Regions from separate parts of the Bradyrhizobium sp. BR14999 genome, predicted to be linked through region 3. Evidence: predicted binding sites of a transcription regulator. Region 3 holds the regulator's gene; each other region holds the start of a gene.

Region 1 (3,277 bases), 110 kb from region 3:
GTGCCTTCGGCGACGATGTAGCCGCCATGCATGCCGGCGCCGGGGCCAATGTCGAGCACGTAGTCGGCGAGGCGAATGGCGTCCTCGTCGTGCTCGACCACGACCACGGTATTACCGAGGTCGCGCAGGCGCTTCAGTGTATCGAGCAGGCGCGCATTGTCGCGCTGGTGCAGGCCGATCGAGGGCTCGTCGAGCACGTAGAGCACGCCTGTTAGCCCCGAGCCGATCTGCGAGGCCAAGCGGATGCGCTGGCTCTCGCCGCCGGACAGCGTGCCGGAGGAGCGGGACAAGGTGAGATAGTTGAGGCCGACGTCGAGCAGGAAGGTGAGGCGCGCGCGGATTTCTTTCAGGATGCGGCCGGCGATCTCGTTCTGCTGCGCGTTGAGCGCATCAGGCACGGTCTCAAACCACTCGCCCGCCTTCTTGACCGACAGCTCCGAGATCTCGCCAATATGCTTGCCGCCGATCTTGACGCAAAGCGCCTCGGGCTTGAGCCGAAACCCGCGGCAGCCCTCGCAGGGTACGTCGTGGAAATATTTCGCCAGCTCCTCGCGCGCCCATTCGCTCTCGGTCTCGCGGTAGCGGCGGTTGATGTTGGTGATGACGCCCTCGAACGGCTTCTTGGTGTCGTAGGAGCGCACCCCGTCCTGGTAGGAGAACTTGATCTCGTCCTCGCCGGAGCCGTACAGGATTGCGTCCTTCGTCTTCTTGGCGAGGTCCTTCCACTTGGTGTCGAGCGTGAACTTGTAGTGCTTGCCGAGCGCGGTCAGCGTCTGCTCGTAATAGGGCGACGACGATTTGGCCCAGGGCGCGATCGCGCCCTTGCGCAAGGACAGCTCCTTGTCGGGGATGACGAGATCCTCGTCGACATGCTGCTCGACGCCGAGGCCGCCGCAGGCGGGACAGGCACCGTAGGGATTGTTGAACGAAAACAGTCTGGGCTCGATCTCGGGGATGGTGAAGCCGGAGACCGGGCAGGCGAACTTTTCCGAGAACAGGATGCGCTCGGGCCCGCTCTTGTCGTGGATTTTCGCGGTCTTCTTTTTCTCTTTCTCTTCCGCAGGCGCAGCTGCCGGCGCATCGGCGAACTCGACGACGGCAAGGCCCTCGGCGAGCTTCAGCGCGGTCTCAAAGCTCTCGGCGAGGCGCTGGCCGATGTCGGGGCGCACCACGATGCGGTCGACCACGACGTCGATGTCGTGCGGGAATTTCTTGTCGAGCGTCGGCGCCTCCGCCAGCTCGTAGAAGCTGCCGTCGATCTTGACGCGCTGAAAGCCCTTCTTGAGCCATTCGGCGAGCTCTTTGCGGTACTCGCCCTTGCGGCCGCGCACGACCGGAGCGAGCAGATAGAGGCGCGTGCCTTCGGGGAGCGCCAGCACGCGGTCGACCATCTGCGAGACCGTCTGGCTCTCGATCGGCAAGCCCGTGGCCGGTGAATAGGGCACGCCGACGCGCGCCCAGAGCAGGCGCATATAGTCGTAGATCTCGGTGACGGTGCCGACGGTGGAGCGCGGGTTCTTCGAGGTCGTCTTCTGCTCGATCGAGATGGCCGGCGATAGCCCGTCGATCTGATCGACGTCGGGCTTCTGCATCATCTCCAGGAATTGGCGCGCATAGGCCGACAGCGATTCGACGTAGCGGCGCTGGCCCTCGGCATAGATGGTGTCGAAGGCGAGTGAGGATTTGCCCGAGCCTGACAGGCCCGTGAACACCACCAGCTTGTCGCGGGGAATCTCGACGTCGATGTTCTTGAGGTTGTGCTCGCGCGCGCCACGGATCGTAATTGCGCGCAGGCTCGAGCCCGCGTTCTGTTGTTGGCGCTTGGCCTTGATCACTTCGTCCATCCCGGTGGTCCTCAAGGAATCCCAAAGACGCGCGATCGCGCCAATGCAAAAGGCGCGCTTCGCCCGGAACCGGGATCGGCGCCAATGGGTATGGCAGCGAACGTAGGAAGAACGGGCGCGGATTTCCAGTGGCCTTTGCGAATCGTCAACGGATTGTTGGTGCGCTGGCGGCATCTGGCAGCAGGAGCGGCGGAACTGCGGAAAGGGCGCTCAAAACAAAAAAGGCCGGCGCGAGGCCGGCCTTTCGTGACGATGTGACGTCGGTCGCGAAGATCAGTACTTCAGATCAGTACTTGGCGACGACCGGGCCGCCGAAGTGATAGTTCACGCCAACCTGCACGGTGTGGAAGTTGATCGTGCCGGACGCCAGCGGAGTGCCGAGGTTGGAGAAGTAGTTCTCGCTGCCGAGGCTGCGATAGAGGTACTCGCCCTTGACCGACCACTGCGGAGCGAAGAACGCTTCAACGCCCGCACCGACGGTCCAGCCGGAGTGCCACTTGCTGTCGGAGACGCTCACGCCCAGCGCGCTGAGGGTGATCTTGTTGTCGATCCAGGCGTAACCACCGGTCCCGTAGAACAGGAAGTTATTGACGGCCCAGCCGATACGGCCACGCACGGTGCCGAGCGCATCGGTCTTGGAAGCCACGGTGATGCCAAGCGCGGTCGCCGAAGCGTTGACGTCAGCCCAGGCGCCATCCGCCTCGATGCCGAACACGACGTTGCCGGTCTGCCAGTTGTAGCCGGCGGTGCCGCCGACGAAGCCGCCCTGCATCTTCGGGTCGGTCGAAGTAGCTTCCCAAGCGCCGCCGCCGACGACACCGAGATAGAAGCCGGTCCAGTTATAGACAGCAACCGGAGCGATCGGCGCCTTGGTGTAGGGGCGGGCTGCGAGATCAGCGGCCGAAGCCGGAGCAGCGAGAGCGAACAAACAGGCCGAAGCCAACAAAACCTTCTTCATCTTCAATCTAATCCCAGTCCCAGTTTCTGTTGTTGCCTTCCATGCCGGAAGGGCAGCGGACTCAACGGCCCAACTAACGCCGTGCTTACACCACTAAAGCCGCAAGTTGTGTCTCCGAAAAGCCACAACAGCCCCCAAAACGTGGCAAGTGCTAACCTATTGTTCCGAAGAGCACGCAAGCAAAAGGCCGGCGCGGGGCCGGCCTTCAATCTCTCAGTGATATCAGGTAGATATCAGTATTTTGCGATGAGCGGACCGCCCCAGCGATAATTCACGCGGATCAAGCCGATATCGACATCCTGGCTGATGCGCTCGGAGCGCGTGACAACACCGAGCGGCGCACCGACGAAATTGCCGGACCCGGTGAAGTTGATCGTGCGGTTGCCGAGGAAGATGTGATCGTACTCGAAGCCGACCGACCAGTTCGGCGCAAATCCGAACTCGATGCCCGCGCCCACCGTGCCGCCCCAACGGG
Region 2 (3,277 bases), 470 kb from region 3:
TCGTCGCGGGCATAGACCGATTTGGTGCCGTGGGTCAGCTTGTAGAGCGGCGGCACCGCGAGGAAGAGGTGCCCTTCGTCGATCAGCCGCGGCATCTGCCGGTAGAAGAAAGTGATCAGCAGCGAAGCGATATGCGCGCCGTCGACGTCGGCGTCGGTCATGATGATGATGCGCTGGTAGCGCAAATCCTCTTCGCGATAATGCAAGAGCTGGCCGCAGCCGATCGCCTGCACGAGATCGGAGAGCTGGGCATTCGCCGTCAGCTTGTCCTTGCCGGCGGAGGCGACGTTGAGGATCTTGCCGCGCAACGGCAGCACGGCCTGGGTCTTGCGATCGCGCGCCTGCTTGGCGCTACCGCCGGCCGAGTCGCCCTCGACGATGAAGAGCTCGGAGCCTTCGGTGCCGGCATCGGTGCAGTCGGCGAGCTTGCCAGGCAGACGCAGCTTCTTGCCCGCAGTCTTGCGCGCGGTCTCCTTTTCCTGGCGCCGGCGCAACCGCTCCTCGGCGCGATCGATCACGAAGTCGAGCAGCCTGTTGGCCATGTTCGGATTGCCCGACAGCCAATGGTCGAACGGATCCTTCATCGCCTGTTCGACGATGCGCTGCGCTTCTGCCGTGGCGAGGCGGTCCTTGGTCTGGCCCTGGAATTCAGGCTCGCGCACGAACACCGAGAGCATCACGGCGGCGCCGACCATCACGTCTTCGGAGGTGACGGACGCCGCGCGCTTGCCCTGACCGACGCGCTCGGCGTGATCCTTCAGGCCGCGCAGCAGCGCGCTGCGCAAACCCGATTCATGTGTGCCTCCATCGGGCGTCGGCACGGTGTTGGTGTAGGAGGAGAGAAAACCGTCGGCATCGGCGGTCCACGCCACCGCCCATTCGCAGGCGCCATGGGCACCGTTACGGCCGGATTTTCCGGAGAAGATGTCGGGATGCACGAGCGTGTCGGCGTGGATCGCCGCAGCGAGATAATCCTTGAGACCGCCGGGGAAGTGGAACGTCGCCTCCGCCGGCACGTCCTCGACGCCCTTGAGTAGCTCGGGCGCGCAGTTCCAGCGGATTTCGACGCCGCCGAACAGATACGCCTTCGAGCGCGTCATCTTGAACAGGCGCTGCGGCTTGAACGAGGCCTTGGCGCCGAAAATGTCGGTATCGGGCTTGAAGCGCACGCGCGTGCCGCGGCGGTTGTTGACCTTGCCGAGATCCTCGAGCTTGCCCTTGGGGTGCCCGCGCTCGAACGTCATGCGGTAGAGCTTTTGGCTGCGCGCGACCTCGACCTCGAGGCGCGAGGAGAGGGCGTTCACCACGGAGATGCCGACGCCGTGCAGACCGCCCGAGGTCTCGTAGACCTTGGAGTCGAACTTGCCGCCCGAATGCAGCGTGCACATGATGACTTCGAGCGCCGACTTCTTCGGGAATTTCGGATGCGGATCGACCGGGATGCCGCGGCCGTTGTCGGTCACGGTCAGGAACCCGTCCGCGCTCAGATCGACCTCGATGAAGGTCGCGTGCCCAGCCAGCGCCTCGTCCATGGAGTTGTCGATGACTTCGGCGAAGAGGTGATGCAGCGCCTTCTCATCGGTGCCGCCGATATACATGCCGGGTCGGCGCCGCACCGGTTCCAGGCCCTCGAGCACCTCGATGTCGGCCGCCGTGTAGTCGGCTTCCCCGCCGCTTCCGCGCGAGGCCGTCTTGGCGGCGGGCGCGCGGGACCTTGGCCCGTCGGCGCCGAACAGATCGTCTTTCGCTTTGGTTTTCAACTGCTTGGACATATTTCTTGATACGTTTTGAGGGCCGCAGGAGCGGCGAATTGGTTAGGCCGACTATGCCACTTCTGACTCGGAAAGGTTACAGCTGGGCCTGTCGGGCCGTGTGGTTGGTTGCCAATCTCGGCGATTTTACGCCGCAGACCCGCCAAGTCCCGGCAATTTGACGTCCGGACCCATCCCTAACCGGGCTTTGTGACTTGATGTCACACAAGCCCTTGGCTTACCAGTCCTTTTCATCGAGCAGCACCTTGAGACAGGGCGGAAGGCTAATCTGGAATGGAGCAGTTTGCGCACGCCCTTGCCGACTTCGTGCGCGCTCACCAGGCTTGGGCGGCGCCGATCGTGTTCCTGCTCGCCTTCGGGGAGTCGCTTGCCTTCATCTCGCTGCTGGTTCCGGCCTGGGGCGCGCTGGTGGGGATTGGTGCGCTGATCGGGGTGAGCGGCATCAGCTTCTTTCCGGTCTGGATCGCTGGCGGCCTTGGCGCGGCGCTGGGTGACTGGGTCTCCTACTGGTTCGGCTACCGTTACAAGGAGAGCGTCGCCCAGATGTGGCCGCTCTCGCGCTATCCGGAACTCCTGCCCAAGGGCGAGGTCTTCGTGCGGAGCTGGGGTGTGCCCAGCATCTTCATCGGCCGCTTTTTCGGCCCCTTGCGCGCCTCGGTGCCGCTCGCAGCCGGCATCTTCGAGATGCCCTATTGGAGCTTCCAGGTCGCCAATTTCGTCTCGGCACTGGTCTGGTCCGCGGCACTGCTGCTGTTCGGCGACGTGATCGCAAAGCTGATGGAATGGATCTGGCGTCTCCTCTGAGACCGTGAACCTTGACGGGAACCGGATCTGGCCTTATAGCCGCGCGCCATGATCAACGCCGCGACCATCCTGTTCGCCCGTCGCCGCCGCCGCTCTTTAGCGGTTTGGGCGGTCGATCGCGTTTGAGATCATCGTCTTTGCCGCTGGATCCGGTCCGCGGCATTTTCTCTCCTGTCAGCGCGATCTGATCCGGCGGCTTCCCAAGGAGGCCCAGCAGGAGACCACGATGTACACGCCACCCTTTTTCAAGCAGGACCGCGCCGCGAGCCTGAAATTCGCCGAGGAGCGCGGCTTCGGCACCATGTGCGCCTTCGATGGCCACAAGCCGGTCGCGTCCCCGCTGCCGTTCTATCTGACCTACGCCGCTGACGGCACGCCGCAGGCCGCCTTCCATGTAGCCCGTCACAATCCGCTGCTAAAGCTTGCGGGCGGTGATGCGTCCTGGCTGCTCGCGGTCAATGGTCCCGATGCCTATGTATCGCCGGACTGGTACGTCTCGCCCGATCAGGTGCCGACCTGGCTCTACCAGTCGGTGCATCTGAGCGGGCCGGTGTGGCTGCTATCGGACGACGAACTGGCGCTGCAGATCGACACGCTCAGCGACAAGTTCGAGACTCGGCTGCTGCCGAAAAAGCCCTGGACATCAGGCAAGATGACGGCGGGCCGGCTCGAGACAATGAAGAAGGCGATCGTGGGTCTGG
Region 3 (3,277 bases):
TCCGCGCGACGCCGGGAGTAGCTCGCTGGCCGATGGCGTGTCGTGTGACGAGGCGGGCTGCGTGACGCCGCTCGACGACGGGCGGCTGGTTGCGCTTTCCTTGCGGATCGACGCGCTGGCTGATGATTGCAGCCGCGCCGCGCTGGTGGTGACGCGGCGGCCCGCGCCGCCGGATTGTGCGGCGATGGTGGTCGATCGGCAGCGTCTCACCAGTCAAGGCGCGCTGGCGTTGACGCAGCGTGGTGACGGTTTTGCAGTTCAAGCTGTGAGAGCGAGAGGCACAAGCCGCCCTTGGCTCCCGGCCGGCGCCGGCGAGGGTGATTTCGACGGGAGCCTTGCGCCGAAGGCGGCTACGGCCCGCAACCGGGACGCGACTCCGGCGGAGACCGACTTGCAGGCCGACGATTAAGGCCAGACGATTAAGAACAAATGCGAGGACTTGGTCCGGGTCCAACCGGACTTTCGCAGAACATAAATCATACCATCTCGCCGGCCTCGGCCGGCGATGGCATTTTCAATCCTGGCCCGACCTGGTGGCCAGGGACGGCTCAGCCGATCGGCAGACGCGTGATCGTCGGCCGGCTGTCGGCATCGATCTGCGGCTTGTGCTCGCGCTCGCCGACCGGCTGCGTCACCGGCAGTTGCAGCACGGTTGCGCGCTGGCCTTCGACGAGCTGCGTCACCAGCACGTATTTGCCGTCGGGGAATTCGATCGCGTCATGATGGCGATCGGGAACGTGCGGATCGATCTTGCCGAACTTGCCGACGCGGGAGTTGATCGTGCGCGTCCAGATCCAACGATTGTCGTAACGGACGTTGTCGGCGAAGGCGAGCTCCGTTCCCGGCAGCAGGCAGACGGCCACGGTCGGGTCGGCCGCGGAAGCAAAACCGCGCGTCGAGGTGCCGCGGAACGTTGTCGACACGATCGTCTCGCCGACTTCGGCGGGGCGCGATGCAACGGCATGCAGACTGTAGTCACACATCGGGTGCTCCTATTCGAAGATAGCAACCCGCGCCTCTTTCGGAGGCGCAAGCCTCTATCAGAGTGGAAGCACGTAACGTTCTGCTTGGTTGTGGGCGAATTTGCGGCTGGCGTCAGCAGGATGCGATCACATTATCTTTCCCGAATCCGATAGGAACAAAGTTCGCTTTAGTGCATTTGGCGGATGCGAGCGTCAGCGGCCTGCGGGCGCCGACCATCCGGAATATGGCCAACTCGGCTGTGGCTGTCGCGCGACGGCATTTCGGGCGCTACGGAATTGCTCGGTCGTTGTTGCGTGCGCCGACTTGCGGGGATGGTGCTGCGATTGTGCTGCGAATGCTTGCGCTGCCGATGCAGCGATCAGCATACTGGCGAACGCGCTCAAAACGATCTTGCGCATCGTTGTCTCCTCGATCTCTTGAGCCGCAAAGCGATGAGTGCTTCGGGCGGCATGTCGAGGACATAGCGCTGGGAGAGGGGCCAGATAATCTGCCCAAGATCAGAAAGACTATCCAGCTGGAGCGGACAATCCGTCCGCTCCAATCGGAATCATTGATATCGAATGACCGCTGGGTCGTCTCAGTACTTGCGGTACAGCCCGATCAGCTTGCCCTGAATCTTCACCCGGTTCGGCGGCAGGATGCGCACCTCGTAGGCGGCGTTGGCGGGTTCGAGCGCGATCGAGGCGCCGCGGCGGCGGAAGCGCTTGAGCGTCGCTTCCTCGTCGTCGATCAGCGCCACCACGATGTCGCCGGTATCGGCGCTCTCGTTGCGCTGGATCAGCGCCATGTCGCCGTCGAGGATGCCGGCCTCGACCATCGAATCGCCGCGCACTTCGAGCGCATAGTGTTCGCCCGAGCCGAGCATGTCGGGCGGCACGCTGATGGTGTGACTGCGGGTCTGCAACGCTTCGATCGGCGTACCGGCTGCGATGCGACCCATCACGGGCACCGCAACGGGACGCTCGCCCTCGTCGGCGGGCGGACTGGAGCTCGCGCGCACCTTGCCGAGATTGCCCTCGATGACGCTTGGCGTGAAGCCGCGGCGGTTGCCGGCGGCGGCCTGGAGCTCAGGCAGCTTGATCACCTCGATGGCGCGAGCGCGGTTGGGCAGGCGGCGGATGAAGCCGCGCTCCTCCAGCGCGGTGATCAGGCGATGGATGCCCGATTTCGAGCGCAGGTCGAGCGCATCCTTCATCTCGTCGAAGGAGGGCGGCACGCCGCTTTCCTTCAGACGTTCGCTGATGAACCGCAGAAGCTCGTATTGTTTGCGCGTTAACATCTCGACCAAAGTCCCCCGGTTGATGTCGTTCGATTCCGAGACGCTGAATTGGAGCGGCGAACCGCTACATCCTCGAAACAAATCATGAACGGACACTATATGTTCGATATGTGTTCCGCAACTGCTTAATTTACCGTGAACGCGACAAAGTTCGCGGAACACGTGTGGTGGTGCGCTCAGACGGGCAGGCGCAGCACCTCGCAAGGCGAGCCGGCTCCGGCTTTCGGCGCGAACGGTGCGCGCACGAGAAGTGCCTGCGCCGCAGCGAGATTCGCAAGCAGCGAGGAATCCTGGTGATTGACGGGAACGGCCACCAGCGTGCCGTCGTCGCGCTGTTCCAGACGTGCGCGAAGATAATCCGCGCGCATATCGTTTGCGCCCACATCGCGGCCGAGCACGGCGCGCTCATGGCGGTGATGAATCACGGATCGACCCGACACCGCACGAATCAGCGGGACCATGAACAGGAAGGCGCACACATAGGACGAGACCGGATTACCCGGCAGGCCGATCACGCGCATCGCGCCGAGCCGTCCATGCATCATTGGCTTGCCCGGGCGCATCGCAATCTTCCAGAACGCCATCGAGATACCTTCGTCCCTCAGCGCCTGCTGGACAAGATCGTGGTCGCCGACCGATGCACCGCCGGTCGTGACCAGGATGTCGGCGCCGCTCTCGCGGGCGCGGCGGATGCCGGCGGTGGTGGCCTCCAGCGTGTCGGCGGCAATGCCGAGGTCGATGGTGTCAGCCCCCTCGCTGCGGGCGAGCGCGTGCAGGGCATAGCCGTTGGAATAGACGATCTGGCCGCGGCCGGGCGTGGTGCCCGGCATCACCAGCTCGTCGCCGGTGGCGAGGATCGCGACCTTCGGACGGCGGCAGACGGCAAGCTGGGGGTGATTCATGGCGGCGGCGAGCGCGAGATCGCGCTCGGTGAGACGGGTTCCCTTGCGCAGGAGCGCGTCGCCTTCGGAGAAGTCGACGCCTGCGGGGCGGATGTGCCGACCGGGAATCGCG

Evidence for each region. The regulator LexA, encoded in region 3, represses DNA repair genes until DNA is damaged. The targets are predictions, from matches to a motif close to TGTTCNNNNTGTGTTCNG.
Region 1: the regulator LexA is predicted to act here: its motif matches at 1,941-1,958, upstream of uvrA (excinuclease ABC subunit UvrA).
Region 2: the regulator LexA is predicted to act here: its motif matches at 1,773-1,790, upstream of parE (DNA topoisomerase IV subunit B).

Annotation. Positions count from the first base shown of each region.
Region 1 covers NZ_CM148536.1:5,253,387-5,256,663, forward strand. Annotated here, with positions in the region: gene uvrA (excinuclease ABC subunit UvrA) at 1-1,844, opposite strand, end outside; gene ACR9YP_RS24520 (outer membrane protein) at 2,131-2,802, opposite strand; gene ACR9YP_RS24525 (outer membrane protein) at 3,036-3,277, opposite strand, start outside.
Region 2 covers NZ_CM148536.1:5,611,580-5,614,856, reverse strand. Annotated here, with positions in the region: gene parE (DNA topoisomerase IV subunit B) at 1-1,772, opposite strand, end outside; gene ACR9YP_RS26265 (DedA family protein) at 2,046-2,576, shown strand; gene ACR9YP_RS26260 (FMN-binding negative transcriptional regulator) at 2,803-3,277, shown strand, end outside.
Region 3 covers NZ_CM148536.1:5,142,584-5,145,860, forward strand. Annotated here, with positions in the region: gene ACR9YP_RS23980 (ComEC/Rec2 family competence protein) at 1-409, shown strand, start outside; gene ACR9YP_RS23985 (hypothetical protein) at 549-983, opposite strand; gene lexA (transcriptional repressor LexA) at 1,562-2,263, opposite strand; gene ACR9YP_RS23995 (molybdopterin molybdotransferase MoeA) at 2,440-3,277, opposite strand, start outside.